DNA from 2 places in the Cupriavidus sp. 2KB_3 genome. Region 1 is predicted to be linked to the other one. Evidence: predicted binding sites of a transcription regulator. Region 1 holds the regulator's gene; the other holds the start of a gene.

The links. Region 1 encodes FNR, which switches genes on or off when oxygen is low (the NO sensors DNR and NnrR bind a similar motif). Its sites were predicted from a motif close to TTGATNNNNATCAA; they were not measured.
Region 2: the regulator FNR is predicted to act here: its motif matches at 2,123-2,136, upstream of AB4120_RS13860 (universal stress protein).

The regions. Positions count from the first base shown of each region.
Region 1 is NZ_JBFRHD010000019.1:103,454-107,645, reverse strand. Features, by position in the region: gene scpB (SMC-Scp complex subunit ScpB) at 1-443, opposite strand, end outside; gene AB4120_RS20365 (sulfite exporter TauE/SafE family protein) at 1,081-1,839, opposite strand; gene fnr (fumarate/nitrate reduction transcriptional regulator Fnr) at 1,924-2,649, shown strand; gene AB4120_RS20355 (hypothetical protein) at 2,678-2,923, opposite strand; gene AB4120_RS20350 (hypothetical protein) at 2,920-3,147, opposite strand; gene ccoG (cytochrome c oxidase accessory protein CcoG) at 3,188-4,192, opposite strand, start outside.
Region 2 is NZ_JBFRHD010000011.1:111,710-115,901, forward strand. Features, by position in the region: gene AB4120_RS13855 (DHA2 family efflux MFS transporter permease subunit) at 1-1,523, shown strand, start outside; gene AB4120_RS13860 (universal stress protein) at 1,553-1,999, opposite strand; gene AB4120_RS13865 (DUF1488 domain-containing protein) at 2,204-2,482, shown strand; gene AB4120_RS13870 (phosphoribosyltransferase) at 2,784-3,410, shown strand; gene AB4120_RS13875 (BON domain-containing protein) at 3,451-4,098, opposite strand; gene AB4120_RS13880 (hypothetical protein) at 4,153-4,192, opposite strand, start outside.

The DNA.
Region 1 (4,192 bases):
GTGGCGTAGAGCGCGGGCCGGCCCGGCACATCCCGGTGCCCGATCACCTCGATCCAGCTGCGATCCTCAAGCTTCTTGATCACGTCCGTGCTGACCGTCACGCCGCGGATTTCCTCGATATCGCCGCGCGTCACCGGCTGGCGATAGGCGATGATGGCAAGTGTCTCCATCACGGCGCGCGAATACTTGGGCGGCTTTTCCGGGTTGAGCCGATCGAGGAACTCACGCATCTCGGGTCGACTCTGGAAACGCCAGCCGCTGGCCAGGGCCACGAGTTCCACACCGCGTTGCTGCCAGTCCTGTCGCAATTCGTCCAACAGGGCGCGGATGGTGTCGGCGCCGATATCGTCGGCGAAAAGACGGCGCAGATCGTTGAGGCGCAGGGGCTCCTGCGCACAAATCAGCGCGGTCTCGAGGACGATCTTCGCCTCTTGGGTATTCATGTGATTGTGTGCAGCCTGTCTTTGCACCTGCTCCCGGACGAATCCCGGAGCACTGGAGATTTCGGATACAGCGGTACCGATGCCACCGCCATCTCATTGCGCAGCCAACTCGCAGCCTGTCGCAGCCCAGGCAGCCAAGCGGTGCACTTCGTTCTTTTGCATCGATTTGCCGGGTCGTTCCGGCAGGAGATCGTCCGAATCCGGCTGGCTTCGCCGGGAGTCGAACCTCTTGCGTCGCGCTCTCGCCTTTACCCTCGCAGGCGGAACCCTTCCCCTTGGAGCGGACATTCGCCAGGACAATCAGATTGCCAAGGCGGCAAGAAAAAACGGATATCGGCCCGGACAAGCTTCGTCCTGCGCCTGCGCCACCACTCCACAAGGCCGCCCGGCCTTTTAAACCAGATCTTTTGAACCGGATGAACTGTGGGGACGGATCCGGCAAGCCAACGCTGCCTCGGACCCATGGACACGCATCCCAGATCAGGGATGCCGGCCCGGCGACGCCAGGGAATTACGTGGCGCGATACCGTGGTTCTCGCGATTGTATGGCATTCCCGGCCCCGTCCGCAACCCGCCCGCCACCCGACGTGGCAAATGGCATGAACCCGGCTGGCCTGCCCCCCCACTCGGAATTGTCTCAAAACACCACGCAAAACCCATGCGCCGCCAGCGTCTCGGGCAGCCAGACCGCCCGCGCCACGCCCACGATGCCGAAGCCGATGATCAGCACCCCCGCCACCGCCCGGAGCAGCGGCCGGCGCGACAAATGGCGCACATAGCCTGAAAGCCCCGAAATCACCAGCAGGTTTGGCAGCGTTCCCAGCCCGAAGGCGAACAGTACCAGCGCGCCGGACGCCGCATTGCCGGCCAGCAGCGCCATCGCGAGTGCCCCATAGACCATCCCACACGGCACGATCCCCCAGGCGAGCCCCAAGCCGAAGCGTCTCATGAGCGGCGTATGCCGGGCCAAGCCCGCGGGCAGGCGGATACCGAGCGCGCCCACGCGGCCGACCGCTCCCTGGGCCACGCGCACCGCAAGCGCCTCGAGGCCCGCCGCCCGCATGGTGCGCCCACGCAACAACCAGAAGCCCGACATCACCAGCATCGCCCCGCCTGCGCCATAGAGCCACCGCTGCACGGGCAGATAGTCCTGCTTCCATGCGGTGGCGCCGACGGCACCCATGACGGCCCCCAGCAACGCGTAGGTAGTCAGGCGTCCGGCGTGCATCGCCAGCAATTCGACGAGCCAGCCACGTGGCGAGCGATGGATCGTCACTGGCACGCGCACCGGCGCGCGCTGCTCGGCCGCCATCGCAATGCCGCCGCACATCGCGGCACAGTGGACGCCACCAAACAACGCAACGATAAAAACGCTGAAAAGCACACCAAATGGCAACGGTCCCTCGCTTCGGCGTCACTTCACGCGGTAAAATTGATTTGTCGCGCCCCTGCTGCAATGCGCATCACCAAGAGCCCTCAATTGCTTACCTCCATTCCCGTCACCGAGATCTCGCCCCGTTGCTCCACGTGCGGGATGGGCCAGCTTTGTCTGCCGGTAGGCATGTCGCAGCAGGACCTCCTGAAGATGGACACGCTCGTGCAGGAACGCGTGCGCGTGCACAAGGGCGAAACGCTGTATCGCATGGGCGATCCGCTCACCGCCGTCTATGCCGTGCGCTTCGGCACGCTCAAGACGCACGTGACGCTCGAGGATGGCCGCTCGCAGATCACCGGCTTCCATCTGCCCGGCGAGATCGTCGGCCTGGATGGCCTTGGCGAGATGCAGCATGCCTCCGATGCCACGGCCCTCGAGGACGCCGAAGTCTGCGTCGTACGCTTCAGCGAGCTGCAGGCGCTCTCGGGTGACCTGCCCTCGCTGCAAACCCAGTTCCTGCGCTTGATGAGCAAGGAAATCTCGCAGGACCAGGTCATGCTGATGACACTGGGCTCGATGCGCGCCGAGGAGCGGCTCGCCGCGTTCCTCGTCAATCTTTCCGAGCGCCTGTCGGCGCGTGGCTACTCGTCTAGCGAGTTCGTGTTGCGCATGAGCCGCGAGGAGATCGGCAGCTATCTGGGCCTGAAACTGGAGACCGTGAGCCGCCTGTTCTCCCGATTTGCCGAGGCGGGCCTGATCCAGATCCGCCAGCGCCACGTCAAGCTCATCGACATGGCCGGCATCAAGCAGATCTACAACCGATCCTGCTGAGGCCGCCTCGCCAGCGGTGGTGCGCGGGCTACTCGAGTTCATCGGTATCGCTGAGCGGCGTCGGCATGGTGTAGAGCGTCAAGCCGCTCGACAAGGCACAGAACAGCCACGCCAGCAAGAATCCCACGGTGTAGACCGCTTCGCGCGACGCGTCGACCGGATGACCGAAGAAGCTCAGGTCACTGGGATCCACAATCGAGAACACCGTTGCCGTAGCCACGCCGCCGATCAGAAACGCTGGCCACATCACCCACATCAGCCAGCGTAGTCTCATGGCCGCCTCGCCGTCTCATTGACATGGGCGGCGGCGCGCGCGGCGGACCCATCCAACTTTTCCACCACCAGCCCATGCCGCGCAGCATCGCGCACCGGCACGTCGGCGTGGGTATTGGCGAGCCAGATCGTCACACCACAGCCGATCATCGCCACCAGCGGGCCACTCATCAGCAACCACGGCCACGGTTCCTTCCACCACGGCTTGATTTGTTGCGCTGTCATTGCCTACTCCTTGCGTCGATAATTTCCTGGATGACCCGCACTACAGTCCGCGCGGCACGATGAAGCTGGTCGCTTCCTGGATCTGCGCGCGCTCCCGCGCATCGTCCATGCCCTCCCCCGTGACCGTGATGCGGATCTTGTGCGTGCCCTGCGGCGCGTGGTCGATCGGGATACGGATGCGCACGGGCAACAGGCGGTTCGACGTGGGCGCAAGCGTTTCCGCCGACTTGTCGTACTCAATGGTCAGCCCTTGCAGCGCCGCGCTCGTCGCCTGTACCCGGACGCGCATCGGAGCCTCGGTGGTATTGATCAGTTGCAGCCGGTACACGTTCTCGATCCATCGACCTTCGACCTCGCGACCCAAGGCACCCCGATCGCGGATGACATCGACCTTGAGTGGTGCGCGCATCGCCAGCGACCCGATAAAGCCTCCTACCAGCACCGACCAGATCACCGCGTAGATGATCGTCCGCGTGCGGAACAGCCGCCTGCGCGCCGCCACCGCCGACAGGCCCTTGCGCATTGCGTTCTCGGAGGTGTAGCGGATCAAGCCGCGCGGATAGGCCATCTTGTCCATGACCTGGTTACAGGCGTCGATGCAAGCTCCGCAGCCGATGCACTCGTATTGCAATCCGTCGCGGATGTCGATCCCGGTCGGACAGACCTGCACACAGATGCTGCAATTGACACAATCGCCAATGCCGGCGGTGTGCCGGTCCGCCTTGCGCGATCGGCTGCCGCGCGGCTCGCCTCGACCTACGTCATAGGTCACCACGAAGGTATCGCGGTCGACCATCACGCTCTGGAAGCGCGCGTACGGGCACATGTACTTGCACACCTGTTCGCGCATGAAGCCCGCGTTACCCCAGGTGGCGAACGCATAGAACAGCATCCAGAACGACTGCCACGGCCCCAGCGAGAAATCGACCACCTGCCCGCCCAGCTCGCGGATCGGAGAAAAGTAGCCGACAAAGGTGAAGCCGGTCCACAGGGCGATCACCACCCAGAGCGCGTGCTTGGTCGCCTTGAGTCGCAGCTTGCGCAG
Region 2 (4,192 bases), on a different contig from region 1:
TTGCCTTCGGCACGATGTGCGTGGGCATGTTCATCGCCTTGCTGGACATCCAGATCGTCTCTGCATCGTTGCGCGATATCGGCGGCGCGCTCTCCGCCGGGGCCGATGAGACGGTCTGGGTGCAGACCAGCTACCTGATCGCCGAGATCATCGTCATTCCGCTGTCAGGCTGGCTCTCGCGTGTGATGTCTACGCGCTGGCTGTTTGCCGCCTCCGCAGCAGGCTTCACGGTGACCAGCCTGCTGTGCGGCATGGCGTGGGACATCCAGAGCATGATCGCGTTTCGCGCGCTGCAGGGTTTCCTGGGCGGCTCGATGATCCCGATGGTGTTCACCACGGCCTTCGCATTCTTCAGCGGGCCGCAGCGGGTGATCGCGGCCGCCACGGTCGGCGCGCTGGCCTCGCTCGCGCCGACGCTGGGGCCGACGGTTGGCGGCTGGATCACGGACCATTTCTCGTGGCACTGGCTGTTCTTCATCAACCTGGTGCCGGGCATCTTCGTCACCGTGGCGGTGCCGCTGCTGGTCAAGGTCGACCGGCCCAACTGGTCGCTGGTGCGCGGGGCGGACTACCTCGGCATGGGGTTGATGGCGTTGTTCCTGGGTTGCCTCGAATACACGCTGGAAGAGGGCCCGCGCTGGGACTGGTTCGGCGACGATGTGATCCTGGCCACCGCCTGGATCTCCGGTCTGGCGGGCGCCGCCTTCATCTGGCGCTCGCTGACCCATGCCAATCCGGTGGTGGACCTGCGCGCGCTCAAGGAGCGCAACTTCGCGCTCGGCTGCTTTTTCTCCTTTGTCACCGGCATCGGCATCTTCGCCACCATCTACCTGACGCCGTTGTTCCTGGGGCGCGTGCGCGGCTTCAGCGCGCTCGATATCGGGCTGGCGGTGTTCTCCACGGGCGTGTTCCAGATGGCGTCGATCCCGCTCTATGCCTTCCTGGCCAACCGGGTGGACCTGCGCTGGCTGATGATGTTCGGCCTGGCGATGTTCGGCATCTCGATGTGGTACTTCGCACCTATCACGCACGATTGGGGATCGGCAGAACTGCTGCTGCCACAGGCGCTGCGCGGCATGGCGCAACAGTTTGCGGTGGCGCCTACGGTCACGCTGACGCTCGGCAGCCTGCCACCGGAGCGGCTCAAGCTGGCATCGGGGCTGTTCAATCTGATGCGCAACCTGGGGGGCGCTATCGGCATCGCGGCGTGTGCCACGGTGCTCAACGATCGCGGCAATATGCACTTCCTGCGCGAGGCGGAGCACCTGAATATCCGCAACGAGGCCATGGGCAACCTGCTGCAGAGCGTCAGCGAGCGGTTCATGGCAGCCGGCCACGATGCCCTTGATGCACAAACCGCCGCGCTGCGGCAACTGTGGGGGCTGGCCTGGCGCGAGGCCCAGACCCAGACCTTTGGCGACATCTACCTGTTGATTCTGGTCTGCTTCGGCATTGCCACGGCCATGGTGCCGCTGATGCGCAAGGTGGCAGCACCGAAGGCACCGTCTGCGGATGCGCATTGACGTCGAATCGCCCCGCGATGGTTCTCTGCCTAAGGGGCCCGCACCAGTAGCACCGGTACCTTCGATTCCCGCACCAGACCCTCTGCCACGCTGCCCATCACCAGGCGCCGCACGCCGCGCCTGCCGTGCGTGCCAAGTACGACCACGTCGGCGTGGGCGCGTTGCGCCGCCGCGTTGATGATCGTGGCGACGTCGCCAAGCCCGAGCAATTCGTCAAGCAGTTCCGTGCGACATGTGACCTGACCCGCATGAGCTCTTGCTTCGGCCTCGGTCAGCAGCTTGCGTCCGCCCTCAAGCAAGGCGGGGCGCAAGTCTCCCAGACTGCCGTAGCCCATGTCGTACTTGAGATAGCTGTTGTCAATCGCGTGGACGATATGCAGGGTCGCGTTGCACATTGCCGCGAGGCGGATGGCCTCGTCCAGGGCGAGATTGCCGCAGTCGCTGCCATCGACGGCGACGAGGATGGTCTGATACATGGCAGGGTCTCCTTGGAGGCCGGCTAGGCCGTGCCGGCGTGTGGATAGATGGACACCGTTTCAGCATAGGTGCAGGATGCGCCCGCCAGTTGATGCATGTCATGGGAGGGTAATCGTGTTTTGTTGACTGGCATCAACCTGTCAGCCCTGGTGGCCCCTACCGTGGAAGGACCGACGCAGCCGTCGGAATCACGGCGGATACCCATGCGCAAGATCGAATTTGCCGGCGAGATGCCGGATTACTGCCCGACAGGCCCCAGTCTGCAATGCACCGCAACTGTGGACGGTGCACCTGCAACATATGAGGTGACCGCCGAGGCGCTCGAGGATCATTTTGGCGCACGCTCCTACCTCAGCGAGGATCTCCTGCCGGCATTCATGAGCAACCGCCAGGACATCGAGCGCGTTGCGGGCGCCTTGTTCGAGATGACGGAAGTGCGCCATATCGTGCTGCACAGTGGCCATTTTCGCTTCGCGTTGTGAAACTGGGCAGGGCCTGGAGGTACGCCATGGAGAAGGACTTGTGCTTGTGCCAACAGGCAAGGCGGACGCGGTGGTGGGCGCTTGCCGCTTGCGCGCTGGTGCCGTTATGTGCTGGATGCACCTCGGCGCGCGACCCGCTGCATCCCCCAAGGCCGCGCGCGGTTGCGCTTGCGCCCACGGACCTTGATCAAGCGGCGCCCATCTCCCCCTGCGCATACCGCATCTGGCCAGCCGCTCAATGGGATGCATAGGGGCATGCTCCAGAACGGGAACCTCTTTGACCAGCCACAGGAGGGCGATCATGCCATTCATTGACAGGGCCGATGCCGCCGCGCAGTTGGTGCGAGCGCTCGCCGGCCATGTAGGAAAGCGCCCGCTGGTGCTGGCCGTGCCACGCGGCGCTGTGCCGATCGGCGCCATCATTGCCGATGCGCTGGGCGCAGACCTGGACATCGTGCTCGTGCGTAAGCTCGGTGCGCCGGGCAACCCGGAACTCGCCATTGGCGCCGTGGACGAGAGCGGCTGGACTTATCTGACGCCCTTTGCCGCCGAGGCCAGCGCCGACAGCGAATACGTCGACCGCGAGCGCGCGGCCCAACTCGAGGTGCTACAGCGTCGTCGCGCCGTTTACACGCCGGGCCGGGAGCCGCACAGCGCCACCGGGCGGGAGGTCATCGTCGTGGACGACGGCCTGGCAACCGGGGCCTCGATGATGGCCGCGCTGCACGCCGTCCGGGCGCAGAAGCCCGCGCGCATCATCTGCGCGGTGCCGGTGGCGCCACCGCAGACGCTGGTGCAGTTGCAGCCCTATGCTGACGAGGTGGTGTGTCTGGAAGCACCACCCCGCTTCAGGGCGGTAGGGGAGTTCTATCGGGATTTCCCGCAGGTGGAGGACGCCGAGGTGGTGGCCTGCCTGAAATCCCACTGAGGTCGAACGGTGCGGCGCGCTGCGCGCGGGGGAATCGCTGTCACGGCTGCGTCTCCAGTTCGTCGATGACCGCCGAGATGCCCGGGGCCGACCATACGGCGCCGACCGCGGCGCGGCGTTCGGCCAAGGAGTCCACGTGCCCACTCAGCGTGGCCGTGCTCCCCACGACCTTCACGCTTATATGATGGGCCTCGCGCAGGGCATGACGGCGCAGCGCCTCTTCGATGCGTTCCTCCACGTCGGGCGGCGCTGCCTTTTCGTGCATCCGAATGCTGTTGACGACACCGGTCACGCCGCGCAACTGGCTGACTGTGCGTTCCGCCAGGTGCTTCTGGTAGCCCCAATCGACATCGCCCGATAGCGTGACCCAGCCGCGCTCGACGCGAACCTTGATGGCATCTGTGGGCAGATGCACGTGCCATTGCAGGGCCTCGCGCGCTGCCTCGGCAATGGCTTCGTCAGCGAGGGCCCCGGGCGGATATATATCGAGCTTGATGATCACTGCCCGTACGCCTGAAATCCGCTCCACTGCACGCTCGGCGGCGAGCTTCTCGGCATAGGTGGATAGGTGCCCGTTCAGTGTGACAATGCCCTTGTGGACCTCCACGCCAATGGACGCCGCGTCGATAGCCGGGTCCCAGTCTAGTTCCTCGGTGACGTCCTTCTGAATCTGATGATCTGATTTCATGCTTTACCCCTGTTGTCGCACCAGGCAATCGTCCGAAGATGCTGTGGAGACTGGCTAGCGGAGTTCGTACTCGCGCATCATCTCTGTCGTAACG